One region of the Halobacillus sp. genome, then DNA from elsewhere that is predicted to be linked to it. Evidence: riboswitches for the same ligand, from Rfam matches in the RefSeq annotation. Region 1 holds a riboswitch; each other region holds the start of a gene.
The links. Region 1 has a riboswitch for S-adenosylmethionine ahead of WAM07_RS06975 (OsmC family protein). Riboswitches for the same ligand answer to the same signal wherever they lie in the genome.
Positions count from the first base shown of each region.

Region 1 (3,281 bases):
GAACTGACAAGGCGCGCCCCATCCGAGAGCACATGCCCAGATGCCTAAGAAGAACAGGCCGACGAATGGAGCGGGCAGTACTTCCATTAAATATTGGGGAAGAGCAACAAGTCCGAGGCTTGCGTCAGGAACGACCGCAGCGGCAGATAAGCCAAATAGAATACCCAATAGAATAAAAGGAACACTCATCACTTCTGCGACGATTAAGCCTTTACGTCCTTCTTCAGGCGTTTTACAGGATAAGGCCATTTGAAAAGCTGCCTGCGCTAGAATCACGTTTACCAGGAAAGTGGCAAACCATACTAGGATTACTTGAAGGCCTGCGCCTCCCCAATCAAACATGCTCGGCTGCTCGGCTGCAAGCTGTTGTAAGCCGGAGATGCCCGGGTTGATGAAGAAGGCCACGGTTCCAATGATAAACATAATGGCAAAAATAATCGTGTTCATCGTTTGTGTAAAGGCAACAGCCCACATACCGCCTGACTGCAAATAAACAAATAGTAAGATCGCTGTAAAAGCGACGGACAAGGATAACGAAACGCCGGTAAACACGTGAAAGGCAGAAGCAAAAGCAATCGCTGTAGCGACGGACCACATTGGGAAGGCGAATGCTGTAATCGCACCTGATAAAGCTTTAGCACGTCTGCCGAATTGATCGCCGATTAACCCCGAGATGGTTACAACTAACTTCTCACGAAACGATTTGATTAATAATAAGGCAATCAGTAAGACTTGTAATGTTTCTGCGACTCCGTACCAGATGGCGGAAATTCCTGTCAGGTAGGAAAGCTCGACAATCGATATGTACGTCGAACCTGAGAAGAGGCCAGTTATACAAAAGGCTACGGTCCACCATCTAAATGTCCGTCCCCCTACAAAATATTGCTCGCCGCGATTGGCTTTTCGTTTCGCCACATTACCAACGATGATGAGGGCGAGCGTGTATAATAAGGCAAGTGAAATCATCCAAATTCCATATGAACTCATGTTTGTACCTCCTTGTTGATGTTCCAGATTACTTCAATCTTTACGTTTGCATCCTTAAACAAGTTGTAAGCCGGGCAGCGTTTTTGAACGTGTTGAATAAAATCTTCTTCGTCGACTTCTTTTTCATCAAATGTAACGTCCACCTCAAGCGTCACGGTTTGAAAGTGGGGGCTCACATCAGCTGTCCCGAACAACCCTCTGTGATCGATATCCCCGCTTGAAGCTGCCTCCAGTTTTTCAATCGTTAACTCTTTTTCCTTCGCCACCATTTCGACCACAATCATGAAACAGCCGTTAAGCGATCCAGTGATGTATTCCATAGGAGTTAATGCTTCATTAGAACCTCCAAGTTTCTCGGGTTCATCAATTGTAAACGTAAAGTCCCGAATGGAATGCGCATTCTGAAACTGGCTGGTGCGCTTGCTTTGTGTGTCAATCGAACGTAATGCTGACTTCTTCTGTGTTTGCTGAACTGTCATTTCATGTCCCCTCCGTTTAAAATATAAAAAACCCTTCTACTTTTCTGTAAGAAAAATAGAAGGGTTGGTTTAAATGTCCCGACTCTTATCTTTCAGACAGAAAATGTCTGCTGGAATGAGCACCTTGTTTATAAAACAGGTTGCCGCGGGATCAAAGGACCAGTTTCCTCCACCGCTCTCGATAAGAAAATTATGAATTTAAAGAATATTGTACTTTTTTACTTAATCATCTGTCAACAACTTTTTTGAGTGTCAGCTTTTGAATAAGGAAAGGATGAGCGGGGAAATCGCTTAACCAGATGAATTCATTACATAAATGAATCAGGTTATCTTTTGCAAAAAAACAGAAGCACTTAGCTCACTTGATGCCGTTGTTCCCCCCGCATCAGCTTACCGCCAAACTCATTTATAAAAATAGCTGCAAGGATCAAAAAAACGCCGACCCACTGCAAAAAGGTGACCGTTTCTGAAAGAATCAGCATGGCTGAAATAATGGCGACTGGAAGTTCCACAGAACTCAGCACATTAGCGAGACGACCCGAAATAAGTGGAGCACCGCCCGCAAAGAACAGAGGAGGAATAACGGCTCCTACTAGGGCAATCCCAGCACCAATCGTCCATAAGCGCATGTCCAGGACGGGAACGGTAGGAATGTCGCGGATGAAGATGAGCATCACAAGCACCAAAGATCCCGTCACCATAAGTGAACTTCGCAGTATAGGGTGGGAATCAACAGCCACCTGACCACTAAAAAAAATAAAGCCGGCATAGGAAAACCCTGACAACAGTCCGAGTAGAAGACCGACCGGGTGTAAATTGAAACCACCATTTGTAAGTCCTGAAGCTAACACGACCCCCGTAAGTGTGACGACCAGGGAAATCAAGTGAATGCGTTCAGGTGGAGTTTTGGTGAAAATCCATTCATACAGCATACCGATCCAGACAAATTGGAAAAGCAGAATAATCGCAATAGAAGCGGGGAGGTACTGCATCGCTCCGTAATAAAAGATACCCGTCAGTCCAACCGTACTGCCTGTAGCAGCAATTTTGACAAGGTCCCATCTTTGAATTTCTTTTACATGCAGCCCTTTCCAAAAAGATAAGCCCCACAGTAAGACAAAGGCAGCGAACATTTGGACAATATTTAACTCCCCCAGAGAGTACCCATATTGAAAGCCTGTTTTTACAAATATAGGGGTGAAGCCAAAGCTTGCCGCACCCAGGAAGACGAGAATAATTCCTTTTCCTTTCATTACTAATAACCTCCCATCAAGACAATCTGTGCTTCTATCCTTTCGAACACACTGGTTCTATTATTTCAAAGCCCCTTTGAAAACTCAATTTTAGTGAGGAAAACAAGTGTATAACCAATGGAGAATGTATTCAGAAATGTCGGATTTTCAGGGGAATTCTTGAAAATCATAGCGATAAATGTAAAACGATTTTTACAGGGATTTTCTCCCTTTTGTCGAACTAAATGGGTATAAGGGAATCGCTATAAAAATCAGAAAAACAAAAAGGAGTGTTCGTGGGGATGTTCAAGAATAGTCTATTAAAGTTCATGCCGTATAAAGAGCAGGGTATGGTGGAAACGAATCTGGTCAATGTGATGAAGCGATTGAAAATTGAAGATTTTACGTTCAACTGGGACCGCAGCAGCTGTTATGTAGAATTTAGTTATAAAGAAGAGCCATATAAACTGGAACATTCGATAGAAAAAGCTCGGAAACAAGGGATCATCTTAAAAAATGGTATGGATTGTTTAATAGAGCTGACTCAGTCACTGGAAGATCTATGTGTGATTATTGACCGTGG
Region 1 is NZ_JBAPTY010000155.1:499-3,779, reverse strand. Features, by position in the region: gene WAM07_RS06980 (sodium:solute symporter family protein) at 1-987, opposite strand, end outside; gene WAM07_RS06975 (OsmC family protein) at 984-1,466, opposite strand; SAM riboswitch class I at 1,549-1,654, opposite strand; gene WAM07_RS06970 (EamA family transporter) at 1,820-2,719, opposite strand; gene WAM07_RS06965 (hypothetical protein) at 3,001-3,281, shown strand, end outside.

Region 2 (3,281 bases), on a different contig from region 1:
ATTTTCGATGAGGATCAGCGGACAAGGTTGTCTTGCCTGTTCCGGATAAACCAAAAAACAGAGCTACGTCTCCCTCTTTTCCGATGTTTGCGGAGCAATGCATAGGAAGCACGTCTTTTTGTGGCAATAAGTAATTCATAACTGAAAAAATAGATTTTTTTATTTCGCCTGCATACTCCGTTCCGCCAATGAGTACTACACGATGCTTAAAAGAGATCATAATAAAGGCTTCTGAGTTGGTTCCATCTACTTCAGGGTCCGCTTTAAAAGTAGGTGCAGAGATAACCGTGAATTCTGCCTCATGATTTTTCTCTTCTTCTTCGTCTGGTCTAATAAACATTTGGTGGGCGAACAAGTTATGCCATGCAAACTCATTAATTACCTGAATCGGAAGGCGGAACTTTTCATCTGCCCCTGCGTATCCTTTAAAAACAAATAAATCATTGCGATTTTTCAAGTAATCCAGTACTTTATGATAAAGGTTTACAAAAACTTTGTCTTCAATAGGTTGATTTACTTTGCCCCAGTCGACCAATTGGCTAGACTGGTCATCCTTGACAATGAATTTGTCGTTGGGAGACCTTCCCGTATAAGCACCGGTTGTGGCCTGGATGGCACCTTTATTTGTCAATGTTCCTTCGTTGCGATCCAGAACCCTTTCCACTAGCTGAGGGACCGATAATTGATGGTGGACATGGTCTTGAGCTAATAAAAGATTCAATTCTGACATTTGATTAATGGCACTCATATGTGTCTACCCGCCTTTATAAGAAAATTTTAAACCAAGCTATGTGTTAATCTGAACATTAGTATAACACAATCGTTTTATTAATCCATACTAATAATGAAAATGCTTTCAATAATTTTTGTGATTGTCAGGTTAAATCTTAAAGTTGTTTTTTGCAAGCTGGATGATCTGGAAAAAGCACGACATTTATTAGATATTCAGCAATATTGAGGACAGGGAATTCTTTTATTATCTAATCATCCCTTAACGGAACGGCAATGGGTGAATTCGGGAAAACGTTTAGGATAGACGTTCATTCGAATACCGGTGTGAAGTTGAAAAACCATTCAATTATTTCCAAGTGCGTTAAGAGGTGATTAATTTCTTCCTTTAGTATAGAGGAAATGAAGAAATGAGAATGTGAAAAGTCATATGAATTATACTATGTAGGAATAGGCAGAAGGTTTATTATTTTCGCCAAAAAATTTGGTGGCCATTACAATGGGAGACCAATATTGAAACGAGAGAGTAAATCCTGGAAATGGGCGTTCCTCACAGCATTAGTGCTTTAATTGACATTAAAGTACGTTTTCGATACGATATCTTAGAACGGAAACTCTCTTATCCAGAGTAGGTGGAGGGACAGGCCCTTTGAAGCCCAGCAACCGTCATGTAAAATATGACATGGTGCTAACCTGAAGCAAGGACGAATACTCCTTGGACGATAAGAGCGAAAGGAAGCAGCCCCCTTTCCTCGAGTCAGGAAGGGTTTTTTCTATTTTTAAGGCAATATCTACACCAAGTGATATGCCGATTGCTATTCCAAATTGCTTGCACCTTAGGTTGTGACATCCATAAGAAAAGAACATAGATTGAGACTATGAAAAAGTTTCTACACATACTGGTAAAGAGTTCCGTCTAAATACTTTGTACTTACAGAAGGAGGAGTTTTTCAGAATGCCAGCCAATCGCCGGTTATTCACATCAGAATCTGTTACAGAAGGTCATCCGGACAAGATTTGTGACCAGATTTCTGATGCTATTTTAGATGAAATTTTAAAAAATGATCCAAATGCAAGAGTTGCATGTGAGACAACGGTAACAACGGGACTAGTACTTGTTTCAGGAGAAATCAGTACCAATACGTATGTTGATATTCCAGCCATTGTTCGTAAAACCATTAAGGAAATTGGATATACAAGAGCTAAATTTGGATTTGACGCTGATACATGTGCTGTATTGACAGCCATTGATGAGCAATCTCCTGACATTGCCGGCGGCGTAGATGTTGCCTATGAATCCAGAGAAGGTCAAATGAGTGATGATGAAATAGAAGCTATAGGAGCCGGAGACCAGGGACTCATGTTTGGTTTTGCTAATAATGAAACCAAAGAACTGATGCCGTTACCGATTTCATTAGCTCATAAACTTTCCAAAAGATTATCAGATGTACGTAATGACGGAACATTGGAATATCTTCGCCCAGATGGAAAAACGCAAGTAACGATTGAATACGACGTTAATGATCAACCTGTTCGAGTGGATACGATCGTTATATCAACCCAGCATGCAGAAGAAATTACACTTGAACAAATAAAAAAAGATTTAAAAGAACAGGTTATTGATCCTGTTGTCCCTTCTCATCTAATTGATGACAGCACAAAGTACTTTATTAACCCTACAGGCCGCTTCGTTATTGGAGGACCTCAAGGTGACGCCGGATTAACTGGCAGAAAGATCATTGTAGATACTTATGGCGGCTATGCGCGTCATGGGGGCGGGGCATTCAGTGGAAAAGATGCTACTAAGGTGGACCGTTCTGCTGCCTATGCGGCCAGATATGTAGCTAAAAATATTGTAGCAGCTGGTCTTGCTGATACAGTTGAAGTGCAATTAGCCTATGCTATTGGGGTAGCGCAGCCAGTGTCCATTTCCATTAACACCTTTGACACAGGAAAGGTAGCTGAAGAAGACCTCGTGGCAGCTGTAAGAGAATTGTTTGATCTCCGTCCTGCAGGCATCATTAAAATGCTTGATTTGCGCAGACCCATTTATAGGCAAACAGCTGCCTATGGTCACTTTGGCCGCACGGATGTAGAATTTCCGTGGGAGAGAACAGATAAGGCAGAAGAGTTAAAACAGCGTTTCAGTTAATAAACTGCTCGTGTATTAAAAAGGGAACTTCCTAAAAGAGGAAGTTCCCTTTTTAATAATAATATAGATACGATGATCGTTAGATTGTTTAACCTTGTATTCCTTTATAATATTGCCCTTTCTCTACATAACTGGTTCGGATTCGATTCATTTCTTTGATATCATCTTCGGTCAATTCACGTACGACTTTAGCCGGCCGGCCGAAAGCAAGGGTGTTCGGAGGGATTACTTTACCTGGAGGCACAAGACTGCCGGCGCCAATAAAAGCCTGTTCTCCTATTTCAGCTCCGTCAAGTATTAAGGACCCCATGCCTATTAAAGCATTTTTCTTAATGTGCGGAGAGTGAAGGGTAACCTGGTGCCCAACCGTAACGCCATCTTCAATCACCAATGGAAGACC
Region 2 is NZ_JBAPTY010000384.1:7,147-10,427, reverse strand. Features, by position in the region: gene pckA (phosphoenolpyruvate carboxykinase (ATP)) at 1-748, opposite strand, end outside; SAM riboswitch class I at 1,346-1,458, shown strand; gene metK (methionine adenosyltransferase) at 1,685-2,881, shown strand; gene WAM07_RS16050 (gamma carbonic anhydrase family protein) at 2,970-3,281, opposite strand, start outside.
Region 2: it holds a riboswitch for S-adenosylmethionine, as region 1 does, so the genes downstream of both, metK (methionine adenosyltransferase) here and WAM07_RS06975 (OsmC family protein) in region 1, are expected to answer to the same signal.

Region 3 (3,281 bases), on a different contig from region 1:
TCTATGATTACAATCTCGACGAGCGCAGGGTGTATATTCTTGTGGATGAAGACGACTCCGGTTATAAATTAAGAAAACAGCTGTCAGCAGAACTGCCTCATGCCGTACACATCTATATAGATAAAGCATTTCGGGAAGTGGCAGCCACTCCGGAGCCCGAATTAGCTAGAGCCTTATTAAATAGGCACTTTAAAGTAAAGTCCATTTATCTCATTTAGGAGGATCATAGTGCAGGAAATAGATTACAAGTCAGCAGGCCATGAGTTAGAAGAGCAAAACATTGGATTAACATTCATCCATACTCCTTTTTGTGGAACCTGCCACCTGGCGAGAAGAATGCTTACGACCATTGAGGTCACATATAACAGGGAATTATTTAAAGAGTGCAATGCTTCGCTGCATCCTGACTTAATGAAAACGTATCAAATTAAAAGTGTGCCCTGTCTTCTGGTAACCCATCAAGGAGAAATTGTAGAGAAAATTTATGCCTTTCATTCTGTTCCTTTTATGTACGACAAACTTTCTGAATATGTAAAAAAATAAATGAATTACCCGGTAAATGACGAACGATTCTTCGTTATTTTAGAAGGGATGACTCCTCCTTATCAAGAATTTATTTAACAAATAAAGGAGGAGTTAACAATGATGGAATTCATACAAGATTGGGTTAAACAAGTGAACCAGAGAACAGATCTTTTGCCCACTTGGCGAGAACGCACGCTTAACGTAATTCTTCTGGTCGGCAGTCTTAAAGTTTACCTGTATATAGATCATTCAGGTGTACATCTTAAAACAGATCATCAGGATAATGGGCATAATGATATTCGCTTGCAATCTTCCAGTAGTATTATGAAAACTTTATTTGCGGGAGAACAAAAGTTAACTTCTCTTCCCCAAACCACCATTAAAGTTCAAGGGGCGTACCGAAATATATTATTTATAGAATCACTTCTATTATTGGCTAGATAAGTTCACCGAGAGATTCTACAACGGATAAGAAATTTGCTTTATCCCCGAATTGTGAATGAATAAAACCATCCTTATTAATTATAACGGTGGTGGGTACGCCGTCGCTATTATACAAATCGTAAATTGTTCGTCCTTGGTCTTTAAGGGCTGGCTGAGATAAAAACTTTTCTGCATATTCTTCTGCCTCAGCTTCGCTCCGTTCACGTCCTGCTACATTTATAGTTATCATTTTTACTTTCTCATGATTCATTGTTTTATAAAGCTGTTCTTTTTTGGGTAAATCTTTCCCGCTATCGGGGCACCAGGAGGTCCAAAAAGTAAGTACTATGACTTTCCCCAGATCCTCTTTATTGTTATACGTTCCTTCCTTATTGATATATGGAAGTTCGAAACTTGGCGCATTCCTCAACGTGACCACTCCTTAATTGTTGACTTAATTTATAGCCCCATGCTAACATAATCATTAATTTAATAGCGACATCTTCACTTATCCAGAGAGGCAGAGGGACTGGCCCTTTGATGCCCGGCAACCGGTTCATGCAGATGAACACGGTGCTAATTCCTACAAAGTATCTTACTTTGGTAGATGAGAAGAGCGTTTTAAACGAACTCTTCTAAATAGCGAAGAGTTTTTATTTTGTCGAATTTACAGGATTATTATCAAGTTGACACGAAATTCTAACAATGCTAGAATCCTCTTTATAGTACGTACACGTATTAAAGTGATAATAAATTAATATAGTAAAATCTCTTATCCAGAGAGGCGGAGGGACTGGCCCTTTGATGCCCGGCAACCGGCAAGCTAAGACTTGGCAAGGTGCCAATTCCTGCAAGGTAATTCCTTGTGAAGATGAGAGAACAGATAAAGATTGTTACGCTAACCTTTCTGTTCTCAAGCAGAGAGGTTTTTTTATTGGAGGGAAGACGACATGATTTCAATTAAAGGCTTATCCAAAGTCTTTCGTACAAAACATCAGGAGGTCCGTGCCGTCGACGACCTTAGTCTACAGATAAAAAAAGGAGAGATTTACGGGGTTATCGGTTATAGCGGTGCTGGAAAAAGTACTTTTATAAGGCTGCTAAACCGCCTGGAAGATCCATCGGACGGCAAGGTCACCATCGATGATCAAGAATTAACTTCTCTAAACAAAGGGAAGCTGCGGGAGGCCCGTCAGGAGATTGGTATGATCTTTCAGCATTTTAATCTCTTGTGGTCTCGAACCGTCCACGATAATATAGCTTTTCCACTTGAAATAGCTGGCGTACCAAAAAGCGAAAGAACCAAACGTGTTAATGAATTAATAGACCTGGTGGGTCTTAGTGGACGAGGCAATTCTTACCCGTCTCAGTTAAGTGGCGGACAAAAACAAAGAGTTGGAATAGCTCGTGCGTTAGCGAATAAACCGAAAGTTCTTCTTTGTGATGAAGCGACGTCAGCTCTTGACCCAGAGACAACGGATTCTATTCTTGATCTATTAGTAGATATTAACGAGAAGCTTGGACTGACAATTGTACTCATCACCCATGAAATGCATGTGATTCGAAAGATTTGCCATCAGGTAGCCGTTATGGAGCAAGGTAAAATTGTGGAACAGGGAGACGTGCTTGATGTTTTCCTTTATCCAAAAGAACAGGTTACCAAGAAGTTTGTCGATCAGGTAATGGGAGACCCTGAACGGGAACATTCCCTTCAACTCATAAAAGACACCTATAAAACTGGTGAAATTCTTCGTCTGCACTTTGTAGGTGAGAGCACCAACCAGGCTTTAATCAGTGAAGTGTCCAGAAAATTTGTGCTAGATGTAAACATATTGCACGGAAAGATCACCCAAACCCAAAAGGGTGCGTATGGAACAATGTTTGTTCAATTCTTGGGTGATAAAGAAGAAATCACGCGTGCGATTGAATATATTCAATCCACCTCTGTAGAAGTGGAGGTGAGTCCAGATGATTAATCAGTTTTTCCCAAACGTCACTATGGATGATTTGATAACAGCTACTAATGAAACACTCTACATGACGCTTATCTCTGTAGCAGGTACGTTTATTTTAGGCTTACTGTTAGGTTTGCTTCTGTACTTGTCAGGTCCTGGAGGTCTGTGGCAGAACAAGATATTAAACTGGATAACTGCTTCAGTCGTTAATATATTCAGGGCTATACCTTTTATCATTTTAATTCTGTTATTATTCCCATTTACTGATTTTCTCATTGGCACTATTCGAGGTCCTAAAGCGGCACTCCCTGCGTTAATTATAGGTGGCGCGCCATTCTATGCACGGCTTGTTGAGATTGCATTGAAAGAAGTGGATAA
Region 3 is NZ_JBAPTY010000336.1:14,326-17,606, forward strand. Features, by position in the region: gene WAM07_RS14275 (toprim domain-containing protein) at 1-218, shown strand, start outside; gene WAM07_RS14280 (thioredoxin family protein) at 229-543, shown strand; gene WAM07_RS14285 (hypothetical protein) at 643-969, shown strand; gene WAM07_RS14290 (TlpA family protein disulfide reductase) at 962-1,378, opposite strand; SAM riboswitch class I at 1,454-1,562, shown strand; SAM riboswitch class I at 1,718-1,826, shown strand; gene WAM07_RS14295 (methionine ABC transporter ATP-binding protein) at 1,899-2,924, shown strand; gene WAM07_RS14300 (methionine ABC transporter permease) at 2,917-3,281, shown strand, end outside.
Region 3: it holds a riboswitch for S-adenosylmethionine, as region 1 does, so the genes downstream of both, WAM07_RS14295 (methionine ABC transporter ATP-binding protein) here and WAM07_RS06975 (OsmC family protein) in region 1, are expected to answer to the same signal.